2 regions of the Paenibacillus sp. FSL R7-0163 genome follow, and region 1 is predicted to be linked to the other one. Evidence: a T-box and tRNA genes for the amino acid it is inferred to sense, from the RefSeq annotation. Region 1 holds a T-box; the other holds one or more tRNA genes.

Region 1 (5,533 bases):
GCGCTTTTTGTGAACATTAACCTTCTGCCACGTTTCTTGCCTAATTCCAAGCCTGCTTGGATCGCATAGATTTGAGCGGCTGCATTCTCTATTTTTTGTTCTTGTGGGATACGTTCGGCATCGCTTAACATGGCAAGCTCCTCTTGACTACTCATTGTTCCATTCACCCCGATTCTTTATGATGGTTCGCAACTGCTTGAGCCCTTTATGTTGCCAAGTCTTAACCGTTCCCTCGGGTTTATTCATAATGTTAGCGATCTCAGTCAAGGTCATATCGTTGTAGTATTTTAGCAGCAGCACATGGCGATACTTGGGCTTAACCTGCTCAAGTGCCCACAACATTTCCATCCGATGATGGCCAATATGTGTGACCTGTTCTCCTATTCTTTCATCTACCAGCGGCATGGAACGTTTTCTTCGTCTTTGTTCATCTATACAGACATAAATTAGAATTCGAATAATCCATGATTTGAATGCTTTGGGGTCCTTTAATGTTTTTCTTTTAATCCAGGCCCGGCAAGTCATTTCCTGCATCGCTTCCAGCGCATCGTTTCGGTTCCGCAAGTAACTATAAGCAATACTGTACAGTTGTTCTCTATGTACCAATATCGAATCGTAAAAATCCGTCTCGCTCCGAGTATCAAGAATCGTTACTTTTTTCATTTCTGCATTAGTCATCGTCATGTCCTTCCTTAGCCTCCCCTCTTCAACCTTTCATAGATTAAGACGGGGGAGGTATAGAAACGGTTTTTGTTTCGTTTAACTTTTTTGCCAAAAGCTCTCTAAATTATAGCATTCTATAAAAATTGAACGAAAAATGTTATGATAGGTTAAATTGGACATAATCAATAGTACGCACTTAAAAGTGCCATAGGTACTAAAAAGTACCCATACCATGGAGGTTATCATGACAACAACACCAACAACAACTGTCAAGAAAAAATACAATATTTCTGTTGAAGCCACACTAGAGGTCATCGGAGGGAAATGGAAATGCGTAATTCTATGTCATTTAACTCATGGCAAAAAACGCACCTCCGAGTTAAAACAGTTGATGCCCGGCATTACTCAAAAAATGTTAACCCAGCAGCTACGCGAGCTTGAGGCAGATGGAATCATCAACCGAATTGTTTATAATCAGGTTCCACCAAAAGTAGAATACGAGCTTAGTGAATATGGTGATAGTTTAAGCGATATTTTGACTGCATTATGTAATTGGGGAGAACAACATATCATTAAGCAATTCGGCGATAAATACGCTGTTTTAGAGGATAACATTTTAAATAAATAAACCGCTCTATCAAGGGTATGGTTGGATATTTATGCTGCGAGAGTTGTACTTCAATTATACGTTCATGAAAAAAGGACAGCTGAATCAGATCGATTCAACTGTCCAAAGCTTTGATTCACCCGTCCCTTGAATGGCGCATAGGAACATAACTTAAATTACGCCCTCTCCTCCAATAGCAGTTGCTGTGAATGATATGGGTCCAAATAGATTTATAGGCAAGTTGCTATCATTCTGAATTACCAATTCATAATTGTGGACTCCAATATAAGCACCATCAACCCACTGAGCACTTAATTGAATATCAGTAATAGTAGTAAAACGATAAAAGGATCTATAAATATCGACTCCAGCTCGTCGGATGATAACAAGAAATTGGCTATTAGCAAGTGCAGTAAGACTAAAACTACCATTTAACTCGACTCTACTGGAGAAAGAAGCCGGATTAGCCGGACTAATATTTACTTGCGCTGTGGCTAGACCCGCTCCAGCTCCAGGAATCCCTGCAACCGTTATAGCTGTAGTAAACGGATCTAACGGGATTTTTGCCTGTGACCCATAACTTATTATTGTCGCCATTTATCATCACTCCATTTCAAGGTTATAGAGTAGTATATTGTGAATCCGCAATGATAGATTGGACTAAATTCCTGATGATTATATACATTTAAGGTATACTTTGCTAGATCATATAAACCTAGATACCTCATCAATCACCATACGATTTCCACTCATTGACAACACCCCTGTTCAGAATTACAATAATTCACATATCATGAACAACGATGACAAAGGGTAAGTAGACAGACGAACATGGTCTTCAGAGAGCCGGTGGTAGGTGCGAACCGGTGACCAGCGTATGCTCGAATGGCCTTTATAGTTGTTTTTCCGAACTATCTTAATGGATGCAGTAGGGAAAACCGGGGTTCCCGCCGTTATCAAGGGACCTGTATCGAGAATTAATTCAACCTCTCCGTACAGGTAAGAGAAGATCGAAAGCCAAGAATCGTAAGGTGACACGATCATTTAAGGTGGTACCACGACAACTTCGTCCTTATTGGATGAGGTTTTTTTGTCATTTAAAGGAGGTGATGGCCATGGATGATGGCTGGTGGTGGCGACTCGAGTGTAACCAAATGCTAAATAACAGGAGGAATTTTTATATGATGAACGAACGTGTCTTAACTGGAGATCGAGTGACTGGAAAGCTTCACCTTGGCCATTACGCCGGCAGCTTGCAGACCCGAGTAGCCCTTCAGGAGCAATATGAAACTTTTGTGTTTTTAGCGGATATTCAAGCCCTAACGACCCATTTTGATCGTCCGCAGCTACTGGGTCAACATCTGCATGAGATCACACTGGACTATTTATCTGCGGGTATAAATCCGGAGAAAACAACTATATTTATTCAATCGATGATCCCTGAAATCGCAGAGCTGACCATCTTGTTCTCTATGTTTGTTACTGTGAATTCTTTACGGCATAATCCCACGATTAAAGCCGAATCAAAAAATTCCAGCTTTGATGAATTGTATTACGGTTTTCTAGGTTATCCAGTTAGTCAGACTGCTGACATAACTTTTTGTAAAGCAACGATCATTCCTGTAGGAGAAGACCAGCTCCCCCATCTGGAATTAACCCGCAAAATCGTCCGCAGATTCAACGAGCTGTACAGCCCGATACTGGTGGAACCCAAAGCGCTGATCAGTGAGACGCCGAGACTTGTGGGTACGGATGGCAACGCTAAAATGAGTAAAAGCCTTGGCAATGCCATCGAGCTGGACTCCACTAAGGAAGAAATCACCTTCAAGATAAGAAAAGCCACAACCGATCCTGCGCGTGTGCATAAAAATGATCCCGGACATCCAGATATCTGTCCTATTTTTGCTTATCATGGTGCTTTTCGCTCAGCGGGGGTAACCGAAATTCGTGAAGGCTGTGAGCGGGGTACCATGGGTTGTTCTGCTTGCAAACAGTTGATTTCGACAGCTCTAGATCAGCTTATAGAACCGATGCGAGAGCGGCGTTCCTATTATGCTACTAAGCCCAAGCTTGTGCAGGAAATCTTAATCTCTGGAACACAGCATGCCCGCAGCATTGCTCAGGAAACAATGGCCGAAGTACGTGAGGCTATGAGTCTTAACTATTTTTCAATCTAAAAATGATATTTATAGGTACTCAAAAAAGCCGGAAGCTCATTGGAAGAGATCCGGCTTTTTTCTTCTCCTTACAACACCCAATTTCCCTTACGGAATACGGGTTCAATCGTGCCGTCCGCCAGCTCTCCGTCAATATCCAGCTCTGCTGAACCGATCATAAAATCGACATGAGTTAAGCTGACATTAGCTCCTCTAGCCACAAGCTCTTCGTTCGTAAGCTTTGTGCCGCCTTCAATATTTACAGGATAAGCACTTCCTAGCGCGAAATGGCAGGAGGCATTCTCATCAATCCCTGTATTGTAAAAAATGCGGTTCAAGCGAGAGATTGGAGAATCATGCTGCACTAAGGCTACTTCTCCTAGATAAGATGCACCTTCATCCGTTGCCAGCAGTGAGGTTAAATGCTCACGTCCGGATTCAGCTTCATAAGCTACGACTTTCCCCTTTTCAAAAGTGAATGAAAGTCCTTCAACTAAACGTCCATTCAAATTAAGAGGGAGCGTGCTTCTAACTGTGCCATTCACTCCAGTACGATGGGGCATGGAATAAATCTCTTCCGTTGGCATATTAGCAACAAAATAAACACCTTTATCATTCTCACCGCCACCCCCGCGCCATAAATGGCCTTCCGGAAGCTCTACATGCAGATCCGTTCCCGGAGCACGGTAATGCAGGCTTTTATAACGTTTAGCGTTCATTCTATCCTGACTTTCTTTCAACTGACCAATATGCTCTCTCCAAGCAGCTACCGGATCATCGCTGCCCACACGATTCATCTGGAATACAGCTTCCCACATCGCCTCTACCCGCTCTTCTTCAGGAAGATCGGCAAAAACCTTGTTCGCCCAAGCACGTGTTGGCGCTTTGACCAGAGACCAGCTGATTTTGCTGTTCCGAGTATATTTGGAGTAGTTCTTGCGAGCAATAGCTGCTGCTTTGACTGCTCTAGATACCTTAGAAGAATCAATGCCATTAAACAGTTCCGGATCAGGTACTTTAATATGTAAGATGGCACCATTTTCTTCCGCGAATTTCTCCATCATCTCAGCCTGCCACTGTGGATAGTAATCGAAAGAATCCTCTGGGGCTTTTTCATAACGGATCCGTGTAGTTGCTTCATCGTCCCAGTCAACAATTACATATTTAGCTCCCGCTTCATAGGCTTTCGCTACAATCAAGCGAGTAAGTTCTGCGGTTTCTATCGGTGCATGTACCATAAGGACTTGTCCAGGCTGTACATTTACTCCTACTTTTACAACTAGGTTCGCGTATTTCTCCAGCATTACTTCAAAATCTTTCATGAATTCTCTTCCTCCATCTCTAGGGTTGCTATAAGCACTCGGTCAGCTTCACTTCTTATTTTAACGCAAAACGAGGATAGTTGCGATTCGATTTAGATTCTCAGTTACTTCACTTCAGGTATTTCCCCTGTATAGACACCTAGATCATTCTTATGAATCTCTACGTTGGACATTCCGATCTGCTTATCATTATGGTAAGCAATCACTATGATCTTGGTATCCTGAGGCTCATCTATTTGTTTATTATTTCCATCCATTGGACTCCAATAAATTTGATCTCCAGATTTGATTTTCAGCTCAAGACCTTTGTTATGCACCTTGTAGTCAGGGGGGTTCCATAACAATAAATTGCCGGACGTAACCTGTATCTTAATAACATTCGCCCCTTCAGCAGTTATAAGCATAGGTAATCCTGGAGCACTACTATCAGTCACCCTGTATTCCGCTGTTGGGAACAGAACTTCCGGTTTTACCTCAAGTGATTGATTATCATGCCGCAAGATAAACAAGAAAAAAAGTAAAATCGTTAAGCCCATGACGCCTCCGATGATTATTTTTTTCACTATTCAACCTCCCATCCACCCTAATACTGTAACATATTCCCTTAATCTGGACAGTTATCAGCCAAATAAAGCGGCTCCCACAAGGAACCGCTCACTTGAATCACTATTTTTTATCCACCTGCAGCAGTGTTACGGTCTTCAAAGTATAAGTATGCATGATTTTATCCTCTGAAATTACATTCAACTTGGTCAAGCTTGCCACCTTTGCCGGATCTGATTTGG
Region 2 (5,533 bases), 3.0 Mb from region 1:
TCTAGCGTTCCCTCTTGCAATCTCTTCACTGCACCTAGAATAGCCGTATCAATCTTTTTAATAGATGAAGTAACGATTAGATTTGCTTTTTCACTATCCGTATCGTTAATCAACATTGCCTGATCGGAGTCTACACCGATTGCATATTTTTTCTTTTCTTTAGCTGCGTCAAAGATCCCAAGACCTGTACCCCCAGCCACGTTAAAAATAACATCCACGCCGGAGTTATATTGAATTAGAGAAAGTTCCTTACCTTTTGCCGGGTTAACAAAATCACCAGCGTACGACACAGCCACTTTTACATCAGGATCAACATACTGAGCACCTTGAATGTAGCCGACCAAGAAAGCATTAATCCCCGGAATATCCATACCGCCCACAAACCCAATCACATTCTCAGGGGTAGCATTCGGCATATCCGATTGTGTAGCTAATGCTGCTACGGCACCTGCCAAGAAAGATACTTCATTTGTCGCATAAGACATGTTGTACATGTTATCTGGTGCTTCATCGATGTCGGTATCATAATTAATGAATTTTTTGTCTGGATACAATTCTGCCGTTGCATTAAACATCTCTGTAATTTCAGAACCGCCAGAAATAATTACATCCCAATCCTCGGAAGCGATATCGTTAAATGTAGGCTCCCATTTCGTTTTATCAACGCCCATTTCAACAACCTTTGTTACTGCACCTAGTTCATTCTTAACCTTTTGCAAGCCGTTATTAGCGGAATCAAAAAATGATTTATCCCCAAGTGTCCCCGGAATCAGCAATACAACCTTGAGTTTATCCCCTGAACCTTTTTCTCCACCCTCAGCAGCGTTTGATCCAGTATTCGCAGAAGAACCGTTATTGGACGTGTTATTCCCACATGCTGTGACCAGAACCATCACCATTAATAACAACAAAGAAAGAACTTTTTTATTCATTACTCTATTCCACCCCTAATTTTAGTTGGTTAGTAATCCGGCAGAATCCCCATCTTCACCCATTGTATAATTCACGGTTCAAATGGAAATTCTCTTTTTTCCAAATAAAGTATCATTAAAAGTAATAAATTTAACGTTTAGGCTCAAAAATAGCAATAAAAATACCATTATTATTAATAATCCGCTTTATTTCCGAACGAGATGGCCAGTCAGGTTGCGAACTTTCGGATTTATTGATACGATCATAACAAATATTATTAAAAATAATTATATGATTTCGGTCATAGTTTTGTACGATTCGGCTAAAACATAAGTATTGGAGGATCATCATGGATCGTGTTCTATATATTGTAAGTGCCACACATGAGCTAAATACTTATATCCCTCCACACCAGCATGAATGCTACGAACTGGTCTATTATTTACAGGGGGTAGGGACAACCAATGTTGGCCCACGAAGTTACCATTTTCGCTCCTCTTCTTTCGCGCTTGTGCCACCCAATCATAAACATGACGAGCACCACCGTGAGGATGCAAATGTATTATTTGTAGGCTTCCACTCGGAACACCCTAATATGAGTAATCTGCTCGGCGTATATGAAGATGATAAAGATCAGACCGTTCTTCAAATCCTGCTGCGAATGAAAGCAGAGTTTACACGTAAGCAAGACGGATTCTCTGAGCTTCTAAACCTACAAATGAGCGAGATTACCGTCCATCTTATGAGGCTTCTTAGTGCCTCTGGATATCAATCCCCATCAGAAGATCGAGTACAATATGTCCTTAATTATATGAATGAGCATTATCGCCATAAATTGTCCGTCGAAACACTATCAGAAATGTCCGGATATAGCTACGATCGTTTTCGCCATCTATTTAAAGAACGTTTCGGGTCCTCACCCCTGCGGTATTTGCTGTTAAAACGCCTGGAGTATGCAAAATCTCTATTACGTCATACTCAGATGCAAATCTCTGAAGTATCTGCTGCTGCAGGTTTTGTGAACGATGCCCAATTCTGCAATATGTTTAAACGAGAAATAGGTCATACCCCGCGAGCATTCCGCATTAATAATCAATCAGGTTAATCACTAATCAGATTAAAAAAAGCCGTTGAAATAGAGAAACTCCTCTATTCAACGGCTTAATCCTGTAAAACTAAGAACATAAAGAAAAAAGGTTAGTAAGATTGCTTATAAAAGCAATCTTACTAACCCTTTTAAGATACCGGCGAGAGGACTCGAACCTCCACGGTTTCCCACTCGATTTTGAGTCGAGCGCGTCTGCCATTCCGCCACGCCGGCACATATGAACTAAATGGAGGCGCCACCCAGATTTGAACTGGGGATAAAGCTTTTGCAGAGCTTTGCCTTACCACTTGGCTATGGCGCCATGTAAATTTTGGAGCGGACGACGGGAATCGAACCCGCGACCCTCGCCTTGGCAAGGCGATGCTCTACCGCTGAGCCACGTCCGCATAAAATGGCTGGGGATATAGGATTCGAACCTATGAGTGACGGAGTCAAAGTCCGTTGCCTTACCGCTTGGCTAATCCCCAATAACATTTTAAAGTAAAATGGGGCGACTGATGGGTCTCGAACCCACGAATGCCGGAACCACAATCCGGTGCGTTAACCCCTTCGCCACAGTCGCCATATTAAGTTGATATTGTTGCCATTATTCATTTTAAAGTAAATGGGGCGGCCGATGGGTCTCGAACCCACGAATGCCGGAACCACAATCCGGTGCGTTAACCCCTTCGCCACGGCCGCCATATTAAACTTTAGAAAGAACTTGGCAGGGGCAGCAGGAATTGAACCCACACCAACGGTTTTGGAGACCGTTGTTCTACCTTTAAACTATGCCCCTAAAAACTGGTGGAGGATGATGGATTCGAACCACCGAACACTTACGTGAGCAGATTTACAGTCTGATGCGTTTGGCCACTTCGCTAATCCTCCAAGGATGGTGCCGGCGAGAGGACTTGAACCCCCAACCTACTGATTACAAGTCAGTTGCTCTACCAATTGAGCTACACCGGCATGGCACTCATTCTTTTGTGATAATAAATGGTGGCTCGGGACGGAATCGAACCGCCGACACGAGGATTTTCAGTCCTCTGCTCTACCGACTGAGCTACCGAGCCATGATGAAAGTGGCGGAACCGACGGGATTCGAACCCGCGATCTCCTGCGTGACAGGCAGGCATGTTAGGCCAACTACACCACGGTTCCAAAAGATATAATTGCTTAAGTTAATTGGTTGCGGGGGCAGGATTTGAACCTGCGGCCTTCGGGTTATGAGCCCGACGAGCTACCGGGCTGCTCCACCCCGCGTCAGTAAAAATATGTTATGGTGGAGGCTGAGGGGATCGAACCCCCGACCCTCTGCTTGTAAGGCAGATGCTCTCCCAGCTGAGCTAAGCCTCCATAAACAACAATTGTTATTGTACCAAAGTCCACTAGGATAAATCAAGTGAAAATTTGGTGACCCGTATGGGATTCGAACCCATGTTACCTCCGTGAAAGGGAGGTGTCTTAACCCCTTGACCAACGGGCCATACTAATTAAAAATTTGTGGCGGAGAGAGAGGGATTCGAACCCTCGAGACGCTTGTGGCGCCTACACGATTTCCAATCGTGCTCCTTCGGCCAAACTCGGACACCTCTCCATATGGCTCCCCGAACAGGACTCGAACCTGTGACAACTCGATTAACAGTCGAGTGCTCTACCAACTGAGCTATCAGGGAATATTCATACCAGGCTTGATGCCTGAAAACTGAATCCGAAACGAATTTGCATTCTAAGTATAGGATAAGCCCTCGACCGATTAGTATTGGTCAGCTCCATGCATTGCTGCACTTCCACCTCCAACCTATCTACCTCGTCGTCTTCAAGGGGTCTTACTAATTGGGAAATCTCATCTTGAGGGGGGCTTCACGCTTAGATGCTTTCAGCGCTTATCCCGTCCGTACGTAGCTACCCAGCCATGCTCCTGGCGGAACAACTGGTGCACCAGCGGTACGTCCATCCCGGTCCTCTCGTACTAAGGACAGCTCCTCTCAAATTTCCTGCGCCCACGACAGATAGGGACCGAACTGTCTCACGACGTTCTGAACCCAGCTCGCGTACCGCTTTAATGGGCGAACAGCCCAACCCTTGGGACCTACTTCAGCCCCAGGATGCGATGAGCCGACATCGAGGTGCCAAACCTCCCCGTCGATGTGGACTCTTGGGGGAGATAAGCCTGTTATCCCCAGGGTAGCTTTTATCCGTTGAGCGATGGCCCTTCCATGCGGTACCACCGGATCACTAAGTCCGACTTTCGTCCCTGCTCGACTTGTAGGTCTCGCAGTCAAGCTCCCTTATGCCTTTGCACTCTGCGAATGATTTCCAACCATTCTGAGGGAACCTTGGAACGCCTCCGTTACTCTTTAGGAGGCGACCGCCCCAGTCAAACTGCCCGCCTGACACGGTCCCCGTACCCGATAAGGGTACTAGGTTAGAACCTAGATACGATCAGGGTGGTATCCCAACGGCGCCTCCACCGAAGCTTGCGCTCCGATTTCTACGGCTCCCACCTATCCTGTACAGATCGTACCCAAATTCAATATCAAGCTGCAGTAAAGCTCCATGGGGTCTTTCCGTCTTGTCGCGGGTAACCTGCATCTTCACAGGTATTAAAATTTCACCGGATCTCTCGTTGAGACAGCGCCCAAGTCGTTACGCCATTCGTGCGGGTCAGAATTTACCTGACAAGGAATTTCGCTACCTTAGGACCGTTATAGTTACGGCCGCCGTTTACTGGGGCTTCGGTTCATAGCTTCGGGTTACCCCTAACCACTCCCCTTAACCTTCCAGCACCGGGCAGGCGTCAGCCCGTATACTTCGCCTTGCGGCTTCGCACAGACCTGTGTTTTTGCTAAACAGTCGCTTGGGCCTTTTCACTGCGGCCCCCTCGTGCTATTCACACTACCGGGGCACCCCTTCTCCCGAAGTTACGGGGTCATTTTGCCGAGTTCCTTAACGAGAGTTCTTCCGCGCGCCTTAGAATTCTCTTCTCGCCTACCTGTGTCGGTTTGCGGTACGGGCACCTTCTCCTGGCTAGAGGCTTTTCTTGGCAGTGTGAGATCATGACCTTCGCTACTATAATTTTCGCTCCCCATCACAGCCCAGCCTTATCGATGTGCGGATTTGCCTACACATCAGCCTCACTGCTTAGACGGACATCCATCAGTCCGCGTCACTACCCTCCTGCGTCACCCCATCGCTCATAGCGGATTACGGTGGTACAGTAATTTCAAACTGTTGTCCTTCGACTACGCCTTTCGGCCTCGCCTTAGGTCCCGACTTACCCTGAGCGGACGAGCCTTCCTCAGGAAACCTTGGGCTTTCGGCGGATCAGATTCTCACTGATCTTTTCGTTACTCATACCGGCATTCTCACTTGTGTAGTGTCCAGCGCTCTTTTCAGTACACCTTCAACCCCTACACAACGCTCCCCTACCCCAGATACATAGTATCTAGCCATAGCTTCGGTGGTGTGTTTAGCCCCGTTACATTTTCGGCGCAGAGTCACTCGACCAGTGAGCTATTACGCACTCTT

The links. A T-box is a leader RNA that pairs with one kind of tRNA and senses whether it is charged. The one in region 1 lies ahead of trpS (tryptophan--tRNA ligase), so its partner is inferred to be a tRNA-Trp.
Region 2: it has a tRNA-Trp gene. The T-box ahead of trpS (tryptophan--tRNA ligase) is inferred to sense a tRNA for this amino acid. The anticodon was not compared.

What each region holds. Positions count from the first base shown of each region.
Region 1 is NZ_CP150224.1:3,224,934-3,230,466, forward strand. It holds gene NST45_RS14335 (DUF4179 domain-containing protein) at 1-155, opposite strand, end outside; gene NST45_RS14340 (sigma-70 family RNA polymerase sigma factor) at 148-684, opposite strand; gene NST45_RS14345 (winged helix-turn-helix transcriptional regulator) at 908-1,291, shown strand; gene NST45_RS14350 (hypothetical protein) at 1,442-1,867, opposite strand; T-box leader at 2,065-2,347, shown strand; gene trpS (tryptophan--tRNA ligase) at 2,452-3,447, shown strand; gene NST45_RS14360 (aminopeptidase) at 3,516-4,748, opposite strand; gene NST45_RS14365 (hypothetical protein) at 4,853-5,311, opposite strand; gene NST45_RS14370 (hypothetical protein) at 5,415-5,533, opposite strand, start outside.
Region 2 is NZ_CP150224.1:203,047-208,579, reverse strand. It holds gene NST45_RS00955 (BMP family ABC transporter substrate-binding protein) at 1-932, opposite strand, end outside; gene NST45_RS00950 (AraC family transcriptional regulator) at 1,262-2,017, shown strand; tRNA gene NST45_RS00945 (tRNA-Leu) at 2,155-2,233, opposite strand; tRNA gene NST45_RS00940 (tRNA-Cys) at 2,248-2,321, opposite strand; tRNA gene NST45_RS00935 (tRNA-Gly) at 2,332-2,406, opposite strand; tRNA gene NST45_RS00930 (tRNA-Gln) at 2,413-2,487, opposite strand; tRNA gene NST45_RS00925 (tRNA-His) at 2,507-2,582, opposite strand; tRNA gene NST45_RS00920 (tRNA-His) at 2,626-2,701, opposite strand; tRNA gene NST45_RS00915 (tRNA-Trp) at 2,725-2,798, opposite strand; tRNA gene NST45_RS00910 (tRNA-Tyr) at 2,805-2,890, opposite strand; tRNA gene NST45_RS00905 (tRNA-Thr) at 2,896-2,971, opposite strand; tRNA gene NST45_RS00900 (tRNA-Phe) at 3,000-3,075, opposite strand; tRNA gene NST45_RS00895 (tRNA-Asp) at 3,086-3,163, opposite strand; tRNA gene NST45_RS00890 (tRNA-Met) at 3,189-3,265, opposite strand; tRNA gene NST45_RS00885 (tRNA-Val) at 3,283-3,358, opposite strand; tRNA gene NST45_RS00880 (tRNA-Glu) at 3,414-3,488, opposite strand; tRNA gene NST45_RS00875 (tRNA-Ser) at 3,507-3,599, opposite strand; tRNA gene NST45_RS00870 (tRNA-Asn) at 3,603-3,678, opposite strand; rRNA gene NST45_RS00865 (23S ribosomal RNA) at 3,739-5,533, opposite strand, start outside.